2 regions of the Paucibacter sp. B51 genome follow, and region 2 is predicted to be linked to the other one. Evidence: riboswitches for the same ligand, from Rfam matches in the RefSeq annotation. Region 2 holds a riboswitch; the other holds the start of a gene.

Region 1 (7,619 bases), on a different contig from region 2:
GCAAATGGGTGCACGCCGGCGAACTCGGGCCAGGTGATGGGGATCATCTCGGCCGTGGCGTTCAGCTTCATCGTGCAGGAGCCCAGCGGGATCATGCTGCGGTCCAGCGCCAGGTCCTTGTCCGACAGGCCGCGCAGATAGCGCAGCATTTCGGTTTCGGAGTGGTAGCGGTTGAACACCGGGTGGCTCAGGTAGGCGCTGGTGCGCTGCAGCTCGGCCGGGATCAGGCTGGCGATGCCCTTGTCGAACGCGCTCAGGTCCGGCAGGGCCTTGCCATCAGCAAACACGGCCAGCACGGCGGCCAGGTCGGCGCGGGTGGTGGTCTCGTCGAGCGACAGGCTCAGGGCCTCGGCGCTGGCGCGGCGGAAGTTCATGCCGGCGGCCACGGCGCGGGCCTGGATGGCCGCGGTCTGCGCACCGGTCTGCACATGCAGGGTGTCGAATGCGCTGGCGTTGCCGATTGCAAAGCCCAGGCTCTTCAGGCCTTCGGCCAGCACGGCGGTGAAGGAGGCCACGCGCTGGGCGATGCGCTTCAGGCCTTGCGGGCCGTGGTACACGGCGTACATGCTGGCCACCACGGCCGGCAGCACTTGAGCGGTACAGATGTTGGAGGTGGCCTTCTCACGGCGGATGTGCTGCTCGCGGGTCTGCAGGGCCAGACGGTAGGCCGGCTTGCCGTGGGCGTCGATGGAGACACCGACCAGGCGGCCGGGCAGGCTGCGCTTGTACTCGTCCTTGCAGGCCATGTAGGCCGCGTGCGGGCCGCCATTGCCCATGGGCATGCCGAAGCGCTGGGTCGTGCCCACGGCGATGTCGGCGCCTTGTTCGGCGGGGGCCTTGATCAGGGTCAGGGCCAGCAGGTCGGCGGCGGCGATCAGCAGCGCACCTTGGGCATGGACCGCGTCGGCGGCGGCTTGCAGGCTGCGCACATCGCCGTTCACGCCGGGGTATTGCAGCAGGGCGGCGAAGCACTCGCTCTTGCCAGCCTCAGCAGCCGGGCCCACCACCACGTTGAAGCCCAGGGGCTCGGCACGGGTGCGCACCACTTCCAGGGTTTGCGGCAGCACGTCGTCGGCGACGAAGAAGGTCTGGCTCTTGCTCTTGCCCACGCGGGCGGCCAGGGTCATGGCTTCGGCGGCGGCGGTGGCTTCGTCCAGCATGGACGCGTTGGCAATGGCCATGCCGGTCAGGTCGGTCACCATGGTCTGGAAGTTGACCAGGGCCTCCATGCGGCCTTGCGAGATTTCAGCCTGGTAGGGCGTGTAGGCGGTGTACCAGGCGGGGTTCTCGAGGATGTTGCGCAAGATGACGCCCGGGGTCAGGGTGTCGTAGTAGCCCTGGCCGATATAGCTCTTGAGCACCTTGTTCTTGCCCGCCAGCGCCTTCAGCTCGGCCAGGGCCTGGGCTTCGGTCGCAGCAGCTGGCAGGTCCATGCCCACCGAGCGCTTGATGCTGGCGGGCACCACGGCTTCGATCAGGGCGCGGCGCGAGGCCGCACCGATTACCGACAACATGCCGGCTTCGTCAGCGGCATCGGGGCCGATGTGGCGGGCTTGGAATTCGGTGGCGTTCTCGAGCACCGACAGGGGCTGCAGGGCGGACATCAACATGGCAAATCCTTGGGGCCTGGCGCCGCTTGTGGCGGCCTCAGGCTTTTTGTGTTCGGGAGAGCCTGCCACATCAAGGCGCAAGGACTGCGCTGTGTGGCAGGGGGTGCCGCGGCCTCACTCACGGAGTCGCCGCGGCCGGCTCGATCAGCTGTTCTTGACCAGCTCGTCGTAGGCGGTGCTGTCCATCAGGCCGTCCAGTTCGGCCGGCTTGCTCAACTTGACCTTGAAGAACCAGCCGGTCTTCAGCGGGTCGCTGTTGGCGAGCGACGGGTCGTCACGCAGGGTTTCGTTCACTTCTGTGATCTCGCCGGCGACCGGCATGTAAACGTCGGCGGCGGCCTTGACCGACTCCACCACGCCCGCCACTTCCTTGGCTTCGAAGCTGCTGCCCACGGCCGGCAGGTCCACGAACACCACATCGCCCAGGGCGTCTTGTGCGTGCACGGTGATGCCCACGGTGACGATGCCGTCGGCTTCGATCTGGACCCACTCGTGGTCAGGCGTGTACTTGATGTTGCTCATGCGGTGCTCCGTTGCTTTCGGAAGGTGGAAAGGAGAAAGAAAATGAAATGTAGGGTGCCCGATCGGGGCCGGGCAAGCGCGACGTGAGCCGAGCCGGCTCTCGTCCGTTCAGCCGCGGTAGTAGCCGTTGGGAGTGAACGGGGTGCTCGACACGGTCATTGGTGTGCGCTTGTCGCGGACGATGGCGAAGACCTCGGTGCCCAATGCCGCAAATTCCTTGGCCAGGTAAGCCAGGGCCACCGGCTTGCCCACCGTGGGGCCCAGGGTGCCGCTGGTGACCACGCCGATCTCCACGCCCTCGGCGTTGACCAGCTTGGCGCCCTCGCGCACCGGCATGCGTTCGCTGCTGACCAGGCCGACGCGCTTGCGTGCGGCGCCGTTGGCCAACTGTTCGTCCACCACCGCAGCGCCGGGGTAGCCACCGGCGCGGGCGCCACCGGCGCGACGCACCTTCTGGATGGCCCAGGTCAGCGAGGCTTCCACCGGGGTGGTGCCGGTGTCGATGTCATGGCCGTAGAGGCAAAGGCCCGCTTCCAGGCGCAGCGAGTCGCGCGCACCCAGGCCGATGGGCTTGACTTCCGGCTGGGCCAGCAGCTTGCGGGCCAACTCGACTGCTTGGTCTTGATGGACCGAGATTTCGAAGCCGTCTTCGCCGGTATAGCCCGAGCGGGTCAGGAAGGTCTCAATGCCGTCCAGATTGAAGAAGCCGGCGGTCATGAAGGTCAGCTTGGCGACATCGGGGTTCAGGCGCGACAGGGCAGTCACGGCCTGCGGGCCTTGCAGGGCCAGCAGGGCTTGTTCGGGCAGGGGCAAGACCTGGCACTTGTCACCGATCTTGGCCTGCATGTGGGCGATGTCCTGCACCTTGCAGCCGGCGTTCACCACCACAAAGAGATCGTCCGGGCGGCGGGCGATCATCAGGTCGTCCAGGATGCCACCTTGTTCATTGGTGAACAGGGCATAGCGCTGCTTGAACAGGCCCAGGTCGATCACATCGACGGGCACGATGGTTTCCAGCGCAGCGGCAGCGCCGTCGCCGATCAGGCGGACCTGGCCCATATGGGACACGTCGAACAGGCCGGCGGCCGCGCGGGTGTGCTTGTGCTCGGCCATCACGCCGGTCGGGTACTGCACGGGCATGTCGTAGCCGCCGAAGGGCACCATCTTGGCGCCGAGTTCGATGTGCAGGGCGTGCAGGGGGGTCTTGAGCAGGGGAGCGGAGGAGTCAGCAGCGGACATGGGAGCAGCTTTCGAGGGCAATCGTCTGGCCCACGCCCCTGAGACCGACTCAAGGAGTGGGGGGAATGCCCTCGCTGTCCGCTTTACCTGAGAGATTGGCCGCCGGCGTATTGCCAACAGCTTGCCCCTTCGGTGGACGGGCTCGAAACCCGTCTCTCTCCAGTGAGGACGCCCGACGTTTTGTGAACGGGCGTTTTATCAGTCCTTTTGCCTGAGCGTTCGCAGCGTGGGATCACCAGTGCCACTGCGCCTTCGGCGGCTTCCGCGAGGAAGCTCTCTCCTGACGGCGGCGATTGTAGCCCTGGTTTTTGCGCAAAAAGTGGCTCCGTGGCGCGGCCTCTTCGCAAATCCACAAATGCGCCGGCTTCCTCGCGTTCATCACGCCATGGCGGGCGCCGCTTCTGCCTATGCTGGCCGCAGCATGAATCACACCTTGCAGGCAACACCGCGCCCATGAGCCACACCACGCCCGAAATTCACCTCTGCATCCAGCAGCCCGGGGCCTATGTGCACTCCCTGGGCTTGCTCGATCAGGCGCGCTACTTCCGCTACCAGTTCCGCCGCCTCGGGGCCGAGGTCAGCATGGCGAAGAACCGGCTGCGCCATGGGGCGATCAATTTCATCTTTGGCGCCCATCTCGGTTTTGAGCCGGCCTTGCTCGATCGCCATGTCTGCGTGTTTGTGAACCTGGAGCAGCTGGGCGAGGGCGGGGCCCAGGTCTCGCCCGAGTATTTGCAGCTGCTGGCGAACTGGCCGGTGGTGGATTACGACGCCGCCAACTGCAGCGCCTACCGCGCCCGGCCGGATCAGGTGCCGGTGTTCCCCCTGCTGCATGCACCGTACCTGAGGCCGGCGGAATCCATCCCGCTGGAGCAGCGGCCCATCGATCTGCTGTTCATCGGCAGCATGAACGAGCGCCGCCGCGCCTGGCTGGATCGCATCGAGGCCCTGGGCTTGAGCGTGGCCTTGTTCGATGGCCCGCTTTACGGCCCCGAGCGCGATGAGTTCATCCGCCAGGCCAAGGCCGTGCTCAATGTGCATTTCTACGAGAGCAGCCGCTTCGAGCAGACCCGGGCGGCGATCTGCCTGTCCCTGGGCACGCCCGTCATCTCCGAGCGCGTGCCGGGCACCGAGGTGCATCCGGCCTTCGAGGACTCGGTCCTGTGGCTGGAGGGCGGGCAGCTGGAGCAGTTCTTCAGCGAGGATTTCGGCACGCCGGCGTTCTTTGATTTCGCCCGCCTGGCGCTGGAGCGCTTTGAGCAGGCCGACCCGGCCGTGCCCTATGCCGAGATGCTCGCCTTTGCGGCCAACCATGCCGTTGAACGCCTGCCTGCCTTGCTGCAAGAGCCCTGGCGGCCGCAGCGCCTGCATATGGGCGCTGGCGCGGATTACAAAGCCGGCTGGCTCAATATCAGCCGCGATGCCGAGCAAGAGCCCGATCTGCTGCTCGACCTGAGCCGCCCGCTGGACTTGCCGCTGCGCGATCTGTCGGCCGCCCATGGACCGATCGAGCTGCACGGCGAAAGCCTGGAACTGCTCGATGTCAGCGGTCTGCAGCATGAGGCCGCGGGCTTGAAGGCGGTGCTGAACCAGGCTTTGCGACTGCTGCAAACCGGCGGCGAGCTGCAGCTGGATCTTGCCGGCGCCTTGCCACCCGAGCCGGCAGCGGCTGCGGGCTGGCTGGCCGCGCCCGATCTCTTCAGCAGCTTCTGGCAGGCTTGCGGCGAGGATTTCTGGGCGCTGGGCTGGTTCGAGCAGCGCTTCGAGCTGCTTGCCCATGCCTACTTCGATGCCCAGGCGCGGCCCTGCAAAGCCGATGCGGCCCTGGGCACGCGGGTGGTGCTGCGCAAGATCGAGAGCTCGCTGCGCGAGCGCACCACGGCGCGGGCTCGCCAGAGCTGCTTGCGCCTGCCCGACGATGCCGTGGACGCGGCCCATCGCCTGTTGCCCGCTGGCCCGGCGGCGCAGGCCGGCGCGACGAAGAAATTCAAATGGTCCATCCTCGTGCCCAGCCTGCCGGCGCGGCGCGAGCTGCGCAAGCGCATGCTGGCCATCCTGGAACCCCAGGTGGCCCGCTATCCCGATGTGGAACTGCTGGTGCTCGAAGACAACCGCAGCCGCGAGTACGGCCCCAAGCTGCAGGCCATGATCGACATCGCCCAGGGCGAGTACCTGAACTTCGTGGACGATGACGACGAGATCTCCGAGCACTACGTCGACACCATCTACCCCTTGCTGAACGGAGTTGATTGCGTGGGCTTTTCGGCGCGCATCAGCGTCGAGGGCGGGCCCTTCAAATCGGTGTTCTACAGCATGAAGAACAAGGTCTGGGTCGATGCGCCCGAGGGCTATTACCGCAACCCGCAACACCTGACCCCCATCCGCAGCGAGCTGGTGCGCCAGATCCCCTGGGTCGGCCACTACGGGGCGGATCGCACCTGGTCGCACAAGATGTCGGCCTCCGGCCTGCTCCAGACCGAAAACGTGACCGACGCAGTGCTCTACACCTACTACGCCACGCAGAAAGAAAACCGCGAAGGCGTCTGGCGCTGAGCTCGCGTGAGCCTGGGGCTCAGATCACGTGGTGGCCTGACTTCAGGTACCAGTCGGCCATGCGTTGGCCGTTCCAGCGCAGCGTCACATGCTCGGCCTGCCGGGCCGGCGGCAAGGCGGCGCGCGGGGTGAACAGGGCCACGCACTGGCCGCCTGGCTGGCGCACGCTGTCGTAGATCAGGCCCGCGCTGCCTTGCTCGCGCAGGCTCCGGGCGAAGGGCCGGGAGGCGACGTAGGAGTTCGCATCCAGCAGCGCCAGCGCGCGAGGGTCTTGGTGCTCTGCGCGCAACTCATGCAAATCAGCCTGCACCGTGACGCGGTAGCAGCGCAGATCCACATCGATGGCCGGTTCGGCCGTGCGGGCGAGAAAGAGTGCGCGGTGGTGGCTGACCTCGGCCACGGCGGTTTCCAGCGTGGCCGCGGCGTAGTAGACACCGTAGCTGCCGTCGGAAAAACGGCTGCCCTCGGGGTTCAGGTGGGTGAAGGCCGCCATGATGGGGCTGCTGCCGGGGCCGCAGAGGCGCTGCTCGGGCGGCACCAGGCTCAGCTCGCCGAGTTGCTCGCGCAGGCGCGGGTTGCCGAGCGCCTCGATGGCGAAGATCACGGCCAGATCGGCCGGCTCGGCCACCGCGTCGAACAGCAGTACGGGCGGGTAGCGGCTTGGAAGCAGGCGGCAGGAGTCCGGCCAGTGCACGGGGATGCAGGGCAGGGTGATCGTGGCAGACGGGGGCAGGGTGGAAGAGCTCAAACGCCAGGTCTTTCAGGCCCAGCCGCCGCGCTGTGCATCCAGGTACTGGCGCACGACAAAGAGATCGGCGATCTGGCCGCCCAGCATGCGCGAAAGGGCGCTGCCGCCGCCGAACAGGGGCGCGCTGTTGGCCTTCTTGATCCAGGCATCGGCCCGCTCCGGGATGGGCAGCAGGATCTGCAGGCTGGCGTAGATGCTGAACAGATGAGACAGGCGCTCCAGCGTGGCGCCGTCCAGGCCGGCCTTGATGCGGCCGGCTTTCCAGTCGTAAAAAGTGGTGCGGCCGCAGCCGAGCAGGCGCTGCTGTTCTTCATTGCTCAGGCCCCAGGCCTGGGCCATGCGAAAAAACGTGCGCAGCGCCGCGCCGGCGGCGGCCGGGGTGTGCAGATCGGGCAAGCCCGGCTGCGGCTGGCTGTGGAAGTCCGAAGGAAGGGCGGCCATGGCGAACTCCTGGCAGGTGGGCGGCGCCGGCCTGGGCAGGCAGGAGCGGCGTCGCTGAGGAGTTCAGTGTAAGTTCTTTGGCGAACGAAAACAAGAATTCAGTACGGAGCTGAATTTCCTCTCTCGCCACCCTCTGATCTTCAGTCCTCCTCGCCGCCGTGACCGTGGCCATGGCTGTGTGCCTCGACCGGCATGCTGCGGCCGTCGGCGCCGTCGAAGAAGAAGGGCTTGCGGGCCTTTTGGCGCGGCAGCACCTCGTTCATGCTGCCGACCTCGAAGACCCGGCCGTTCTGCATCACATGGCTGATGCGGTCGCTCTGACGGATGTCTTTGAGCACATCGCCGTCGATGATGACCAGATCCGCCAGCTTGCCCACCTCGAGCGAGCCCAGGTCCTTGTCCAGGCCCAGGTAATGCGCCGGGTTGGCGGTGGCGGTGCGGATGGCCTCCAGCGGGGTCATGCCGCCCAGGCCGAACATCCACATCTCCCAATGGGCGCCCAGGCC
Region 2 (7,619 bases):
CTGGACGCGGCCGACCAGGCTTGCGAAGCCTTGACGCAGGGCCTGGGCCGCCAGGGCCCTGCGCCGCTGTGGCGAGGCTTGAGCCTGCCGAACTGGGATGCAGCAGCCCAGGCAATCGGTTTGCTGTGGCAAAGCCATGAGGCTGGCGCCGGATTGCTGGGCCAGGCCCTGCTGGCCGGCGCGGGGCATGAGGCAGAGCTGCTGCGGCTGGCGCAGAGCCCGGGCGTCATCCAGCATACGCGGCGCTGGGCCTTGCACGACTGCCGCTTGGGTGACAGCTACCTACCGCGGGGCACGGCCCTGCTTCTGCGCCTGGCTTGCGAGCCCGCGGAGCCGGGCGCCGGCCTGAGCTTCGGACACGGCCGCCATCAATGCCCGGGCCAGGAACTGGCCTTGCTCATGGCGCAGGCCACCCTGGGCGTCGCCCGCCAGGCCTTGGCGCAGGGCATCGCGCCCCCGTCCTGGCAGGGCCACCATGCACTGGCCCATGCCCGCGTGCCGCGCCTTGCCGACAGGGCCGACCGAGCCGAGAGCCTCGTGCTTGCTGACGCCAAGCTGCCCACCGAGCGAGCGCCAACACCCTCGACCACAGCCCAGGAGTCGCGCCCATGATCCTCGTGGTGTTTGAAGTGAAGCTCGCAGCCGGCCAGCGCGAGCATTACCTGGCGTTGGCGGCGGCCTTGCGGGCGGAGTTGGCGCAGATCGACGGCTTCATCAGCATCGCGCGTTTCCAAAGCCTGAGCGATCCCGACACGCTGCTCTCGCTGTCCTGCTTCCGTGACGAAGCCGCCGTCCAGGCCTGGCGTTCGCAAGCCGCCCACCGCGAGGGCCAGGCCCAGGGTCGCGCGACAGTGTTTGCCGACTATCGCCTGCGCGTGGCCGCCGTGCTGCGCGACTACGGCTTGCACGATCGCGTGCAGGCACCGGCGGACAGCCGGCAGGCCCTGGAAGCGCCCCTCGCCGGCGGCGCGCAACTCGCCCAGCCAAGCCACGGATGCCGCACACAATCGGCGCTTCGCCACGCCCCCCATCCACCGTGAACCGCTGCGCGCCCACCGAACCCTTCTGGAACCCCATGGTGCCCGAGCTCGCCGTCAGCGATCTGGCTGCATCGCTGCACTTCTACCGGGCCTGCGGATTTCAGGTCCGCTTTCGCCGCGATGATCCCCCGTTTGCCTATCTGGAACTCGGCCGCGCGCAACTGATGCTGGAGCGAGACCACGCGCACAGCTGGCTGACCGCGCCGACCGAAACGCCGCGTGGCCGCGGCATGAATCTGCAGATCGAGGTCGAGGATGTCGAGCAGCTTCAGGCGCAGCTGCGCCAGTTCGGCTGCCCCCTCTTCCGCGCGCTGGAAGAAAGCTGGTACCCGGTGTCCGAGCGGGAAGAAGAAGGGCAACTGGAGTTTCTGGTACAAGACCCGGATGGCTATCTGCTGCGCTTTTGCCAAGTCCTGGGCTCACGCGAACGCCCGAGCCCTCGCGAGCACTGACGCCCCACCACTCGACGCCACCGCACACGCCGCCACCATGCCCAAGCCGCACACCCTGCTCGCCTCGAAGATCTCCTCGTTCTGGCACCCTGCCGGCCTGATGGGGCTGGGAATCGCAGCTCTTTTCTTGGGCCTGCCGGCCCGGGCGAGCGGCGAGGCCGTGGGCGAGGTCGACACTGCGTTCAAGCTGATCGGCCCCGATCACAAGGTGGTGGTGGAGGCCTACGAAGACCCCAAGGTCACGGGCGTGACCTGCTACGTCTCGCGCGCCAAGACCGGCGGCATCAAGGGCGGCCTGGGCTTGGCCGAAGACAAGGCCGAGGCCTCCATCGCCTGCCGTCAGACCGGGCCGATCGGTTTCGCCAAGCCCCTGGCACGGCAGGAAGAGGTGTTCAACGAGCGCATGTCCCTGGTATTCAAGAAACTGCGCATCGTGCGCATGGTCGACAGCCGGCGCAACACCCTGGTCTACCTGACCTATTCGGACCGTCTGGTCGACGGCTCGCCGCAGAACAGCGTGACCGCCGTGCCGGTGGATCGCGCCACGCCGATTCCGCTCAAGTGAGCGCAGTGCCAGGCGGCAAGCCCGAGACCTTGAACGCCGGCCGATGAAAGCCCGAGCACAGCCTCCCTGCCGCCCCCGGCTCACGCCGGAGCAGGTGGACGCGCTGAATGCCGAAGCCTACGCGCTGCGCATGTCGGACACGGCGCGGGCCTTGCGTCTGGCGCAGCAGGCCCATGAGCAGGCCCTGGCCATCGACCACCCGCGCGGCCTGGCCTATGCCTTGCTGCGCTGGAGCCTGTGCGAGTTCATCCTGGGCCAGCCGGTGGCGCCGCTGCAAGCCCGGCTGGATCGGGCCCACAGCCTGCTGGAGGCGCTGGGCGAGATCGATGGTCATCTGGATGCCTTGAACTTGCAGGCCCTGATACAGGCCCGCCAAGGTGACTATGAACAGGCCCTGCATTTGGACCAGCGAGCCCTGGAACTCGCCCGCCTCCACCAGGCCAGTCATGCCGAATCTCGCGCCCTGAACAATATGGCGGTGACCCGCCTCACGCAGGGCCAATTCCCGGAGGCCCTCGAGTTGCTTCAGCTCAGCCTCGCACTGGCCGAGCACAACGGCTCCATCGTCGATCAGGCCTATGCCCTGGGTCAGATGGGCCAGGTGCTGCAAGGCATTGGTGAGATGGACTTGGCCGCGGAGCATCTTCAGCGCAGCCTGCACTGCGCACGCCAGACCCAGGACCTGGCGCGCCAGGCCACCAGCGCGCTGGACCTGGGCACACTGCTGAGCAAACTCGGCCAGCATGCCGAGGCTTGCCTTCTTCTGGACGAAGCGCTGACCCTGTCGCGGCGCACCGGCAATGTCAACGATCTCGGCCAGGCACTGCTGGGCCTGGGCCAGTCCTGCCTGGCGCGAGGGGCAGTGGACGCGGCCCTGGCCGCCTTCGAAGAAGCCCGGCCGCTGGCCCTGAGCGTGGGCGACAGCCCTTCGCTGTGCAGCATCGAGATGGGCCTGGCCGACGTGTGGCAAGCCCGAAACGATCTGCCGCAAGCCCAGGGCGCCCTGGAACGCGCACTGGCTCATGCCACGAAAGGCCGGCTCACCGCCCTGGCAAGCCAGGCTCATCGGGCCCTGTCCGAGCTGGCCGAGCGGCGAGCCGATCACGCCCTGGCCCTGCAGCACTACAAGGCCCACCATGCCTGCGAACAACGCCTGCTGGGCGAGCACTCGCAGCAGCGCCTGCGCGGCCTGTTCGTGCGCCAGCAGGCCCAGGCCCTGAGCCAGGAATTGCAGGCAGCCCGCCAGGCGGATCAGGAAAAGCAGGCCTTGCTGACGCAACTCTCGGCGCAAGCCGACTTGCTGCGCCAGCTCAGCCATGAGGACGCCCTGACCGGCCTGGCCAACCGCCGCTGGCTCGACCTGCTGCTGGAGCAGGAGTTCGAGCGCGCGGCGCGCTTTCGCCACCCGCTCAGCCTGGCCATGCTGGACCTCGATCACTTCAAGGCCGTCAACGATCGCTTCGGCCACGCGGTCGGCGACGCCGTGCTGCGCCAGCTTGCTCGCCTGCTGCGTGACCACTGCCGGCGCGCCGATGTGGTGGCGCGTTATGGCGGCGAGGAGTTCACCCTGATCCTGGTGGAGGCCCCCCTGCCCCTGGCCAGCCAGCTCTGCGACAAGCTGCGCCAGCAGATCGAGCGCTTTGACTGGCGCAGCCTGCACCCCGATCTGCATGGCATCACCGTCAGCATGGGCCTGGCCGGCAACGCCGAAGCCCACACGCCCGAAGCCTTGTGCGCCCTGGCCGATGAGCGCCTCTACCAAGCCAAGGGCGAGGGCCGAAACTGTGTCCGTCCGACCGGACTCCTGGCCGACTCTCGCTGATCCCAGGGCTGCCCCGCATTTGCCCTGACTTCGCATACAGGCAAGCCCGTCTACACTGCACACCGGATTCAGGAGAGTGCAGGCCCGCTTTGGACCCTGCCGCCGAAGGCGCAAGCTCCCATACTCGCTCAGGCCCCGTACTGGATCCGTCAACAAGCCGAATGCTGGAGAGAGCGGCCCGCGCAGACGATGCGCAAGCCGCCACCGAAGGAGCAAGGCCATGCCCCCGGGGCGCGGCTGAATCTCTCAGGTAACAGGGACAGCGGGAGCGGCGCGCGTCAAGCGCACGCTCTTGCTGCCATTGCCCGATCTGTGCTCTGCCCGGCTCGCGCCCCACCCTGGGGTGCCTCACCTGCCTGGAACGAAACACAGCCCGCGCTGGGCCTGGGCGTACGCCTGCGCGTCTCACTCAACGGTCTGTTTGTCTTGTTTCAGGAGTGCACACATGCACGCAATCGTCCTGGGCGCCGGGGTCACCGGCGTCACCACCGCCTGGTATCTGCGCCAATCGGGTTTTGAAGTCACCGTGATCGACCGCCAGCCCGCGGCCGGCCTGGAAACCAGCTATGCCAACGGCGGCCAGATTTCCGTCTCGCATGCCGAGCCCTGGGCCAACCCGGGCGCGCCGCTCAAGGTCTTGAAATGGCTGATGAAGGAGGATGCGCCCCTGCTCTTCCGCCTGCGCGCCGACCCGGCCCAGTGGCGCTGGGGCCTGCAGTTCCTGCGCGAATGCACGCCGGGCCGCACCGCCCACAACATCCGCAACATCGTCAATCTGGGCCTCTACAGCCGCGAGCAGCTGCAGCGCCTGCGCGCCGCCACCGGCATCGCCTACGACCAGCGCCAGCAAGGCATCCTGCACTTCTACACCAGCGAGCAGGAGTACGCCGCTGCGCAGGAGCCGGCCCGCATCATGCGCGAGCAAGGCTGCGAGCTGGACATGAAAACGCCCGAGGAATGCGTGGCCATCGAGCCGGCGCTGGCGCAATGCCGCGCGCAGATCGTCGGCGGCAGCATGACGCCCAGCGACGAGTCGGGCGACGCCCATCGCTTCACCCAGGCACTGGCCGCCCTGGCCGAGCAGGCCGGGGTGAAGTTCCGCTACCAGACCCGGGTGCTGGGCTGCGAGCGCGAGGGCCAGGATCTGGCGCGGGTGATCGTGGCCGATGCGAACGGTGAAATCGAGCGCCTGACCGCCGACCGCTTTGTGCTTTGCCTGGGCTCCTTCAGCCGCGGCCTGGCGCGCGAGCTGGGCGTGTCGCTCAACATCTACCCGGCCAAGGGCTACTCGATGACGCTGCCGGTGATCTCGCCCGCGCACAGCTACCAGGTCTCGCTGACCGACGACGAGTACAAGCTGGTGTTCTCGCGCCTGGGTGATCGCCTGCGCGTGGCCGGCACGGCCGAGCTCAATGGCTATGACAGCACGCTCAATCTGCGCCGCTGCGAGGCCTTGCTGCGGCGCACGCGCGAGCTGTTCCCGCAGATGGTGGCGCCCGAGGGCCAGCCCAGCGGCGCCCAGTACTGGACCGGCCTGCGCCCGGCCACGCCCTCCAACCTGCCTTACATCGGCGCCAGCCGCGTTGGCCGCCTCTTCCTCAACACCGGGCACGGCACCCTGGGCTGGACGCACAGCTGCGGCTCGGCCGCGGCCCTGGCGGACCTGATCTGCGGCCGCCGGCCCGAGCTGGATTACGCCTTCTGCGGGCCTGAGCTCGGCGCCTGGGCCGGCCGGGCGCAAGCGGCCACTTGAGCGAACCGGCCCAAGCCCGCCGGCGCGGGCCTTGTAAGCCGGCCGGGCTTCCTCTACCCTGAGGCCAGAGCCGAGCGGACCCCTCCCCTGCGTCAAAGCCCGGCACCGCGCACGCATCCATCACCGCGCCCCACAAAAGCCGGGGCGCCGGAGAGCCAAGGAGACTGCCATGAGCCCGAGCCCGAACGGCGACGCCAGCCGCGCCCCATCCGCCACCGGTGCGCCCCAGTCGCACCTTTCGCCAGCGGTCGCGGCCCTGCGCAGCCTGGCCCTGGTCGGCCCCGCGGCGGCGGGCAAGACCAGCTTGCTGGAGGCCTTGCTGCTGCAGGCCGGCGCCATCACCCAGGCCGGCACGGTGGAGCGCGGCAACACCGTCAGCGATTTCGACCCGCTGGAGCGCCGCTACCAGCAATCCCTGCACAGCAGCGTGGTGCATCTGGAGCATGGCGGCGTGCGCATCCACGCCATCGACACGCCCGGGGCGGCCGATTTCATCGGCCAGTCTCTGCCAGCGCTGGAGGCGGTGGACACGGCGGTGCTGGTGCTCAACGCGCAAAGCGGGCTGGAGCCCATGGCCAGCAAGATGATGGAGACCGCCGCTCAGCGCGGCCTGTGCCGGCTGATCGTGATCAACAAGATCGACCTGGCCGAGCTCGACCTGCCAGGCCTGCTGGCGCAGATCCGCGCGGTGTTCGGGCGTGAATGCCTGCCGCTGAACCTGCCGGCCGAGGGCGGGCGGCGCGTGCTGGACTGCTTCTACAACATCATCGGCCAGGCCGACTTCTCCTCGGTGGGCCAGGCGCACCAGGCATTGGTCGAGCAGGTGGTGGAGGTGGATGCCGCGTTTGTGGATCGTTATCTCAGCGAAGGCGATGTCGACCCGCGCGAGCTTCACGTGCCGCTGGAGCAGGCCTTGCGCGAGGGGCACCTGATCCCGGTCTGCTTCACCTCGGCGCGCAGCGGCGCCGGCGTGGCCGAGCTGCTCGATGTGATCGAGCGCCTGCTGCCCAACCCGGCCGAAGGCAATCCGCCTTTGTTCCTGCGCGGCGAGGGCCCCGAGGCCCTGCCCCTGCAAGCCTTGCCCGAGCCCAGCGCCCATGTGCTGGCCCATGTGTTCAAGATCATCTCCGACCCCTACCTCGGCAAGATGGGCGTGATGCGCGTGCACCAAGGCACGCTGCGCCGTCACAGCCAGCTCTTCATCGGATCGGCGCGCAAGCCCTTCCGCGTTGGCCACCTCTTCCTGCTGCAGGGCGGCCGGCATGTCGAGGTGGAGCAGGCCCTGCCGGGAGAGCTCTGCGCCATCGCCAAGGTCGAGGATCTGCACTACGACGCCGTGCTGCACGACGCGCCCGAGGATGCCCACATCCATCTGCGCCCGCTGGACTTCCCCGTGCCCGTGCATGGCCTGGCCATCCGCCCGGTGCGCCATGGCGACGAACAAAAGCTCTGGGAGCAGCTGAGCCGCCTGGTCGAGGAAGACCCCTGCCTGCGCCTGGACCAAGCCGGCCAAACGCAAGAGACCGTGATCTACGGCCTGGGTGAGCTGCACCTGCGCCTGCTGCTGGAGCGCCTGCGTGAGAGCTACAAATTCGAGCTGCACACCCAGCCGCCCCGCGTGGCTTACCGCGAGACCATCTCGGCCGCCGCCGAAGGGCACTACCGCCACAAGAAGCAGAGCGGCGGCGCCGGCCAGTTCGGCGAGGTCTATCTGCGCGTGGAGCCGCTGGCGCGCGGCGCAGGCTTTGAGTTCGTCGACGCGGTCAAGGGCGGCACCATCCCCGGGCAGTTCATGCCGGCGGTGGAGAAAGGCGTGCGCTCGGCCCTGGACACCGGTGTGGTGGCGGGCTACCCGCTGGTGGACCTGCGGGTGACGGTGTTCGACGGCAAGCACCATTCGGTGGACAGCAAGGAGGTGGCCTTTGTCACCGCCGGCCGGCGCGCCCTGATCGCCGCAGTCCAGGAAGCTCGGCCCCTGGTGCTGGAA

Evidence for each region. A riboswitch is a leader RNA that binds a small molecule or an ion and turns the genes downstream of it on or off. The one in region 2 is predicted to bind glycine.
Region 1: linked by a shared signal. The riboswitch ahead of gcvT (glycine cleavage system aminomethyltransferase GcvT) and the one ahead of OOB33_RS24355 (D-amino acid dehydrogenase) in region 2 are both predicted to bind glycine.

The regions. Positions count from the first base shown of each region.
Region 1 covers NZ_JAPIVN010000001.1:3,767,664-3,775,282, forward strand. Annotated here, with positions in the region: gene gcvP (aminomethyl-transferring glycine dehydrogenase) at 1-1,610, opposite strand, end outside; gene gcvH (glycine cleavage system protein GcvH) at 1,755-2,132, opposite strand; gene gcvT (glycine cleavage system aminomethyltransferase GcvT) at 2,241-3,371, opposite strand; glycine riboswitch at 3,436-3,544, opposite strand; glycine riboswitch at 3,561-3,664, opposite strand; gene OOB33_RS16115 (hypothetical protein) at 3,825-5,924, shown strand; gene OOB33_RS16120 (RES family NAD+ phosphorylase) at 5,944-6,672, opposite strand; gene OOB33_RS16125 (antitoxin Xre-like helix-turn-helix domain-containing protein) at 6,685-7,113, opposite strand; gene OOB33_RS16130 (amidohydrolase family protein) at 7,254-7,619, opposite strand, start outside.
Region 2 covers NZ_JAPIVN010000002.1:773,318-780,936, forward strand. Annotated here, with positions in the region: gene OOB33_RS24330 (hypothetical protein) at 1-612, shown strand, start outside; gene OOB33_RS24335 (antibiotic biosynthesis monooxygenase family protein) at 609-1,040, shown strand; gene OOB33_RS24340 (bleomycin resistance protein) at 1,037-1,492, shown strand; gene OOB33_RS24345 (CreA family protein) at 1,593-2,057, shown strand; gene OOB33_RS24350 (diguanylate cyclase) at 2,101-3,879, shown strand; glycine riboswitch at 3,939-4,032, shown strand; glycine riboswitch at 4,034-4,152, shown strand; gene OOB33_RS24355 (D-amino acid dehydrogenase) at 4,325-5,632, shown strand; gene fusA (elongation factor G) at 5,802-7,619, shown strand, end outside.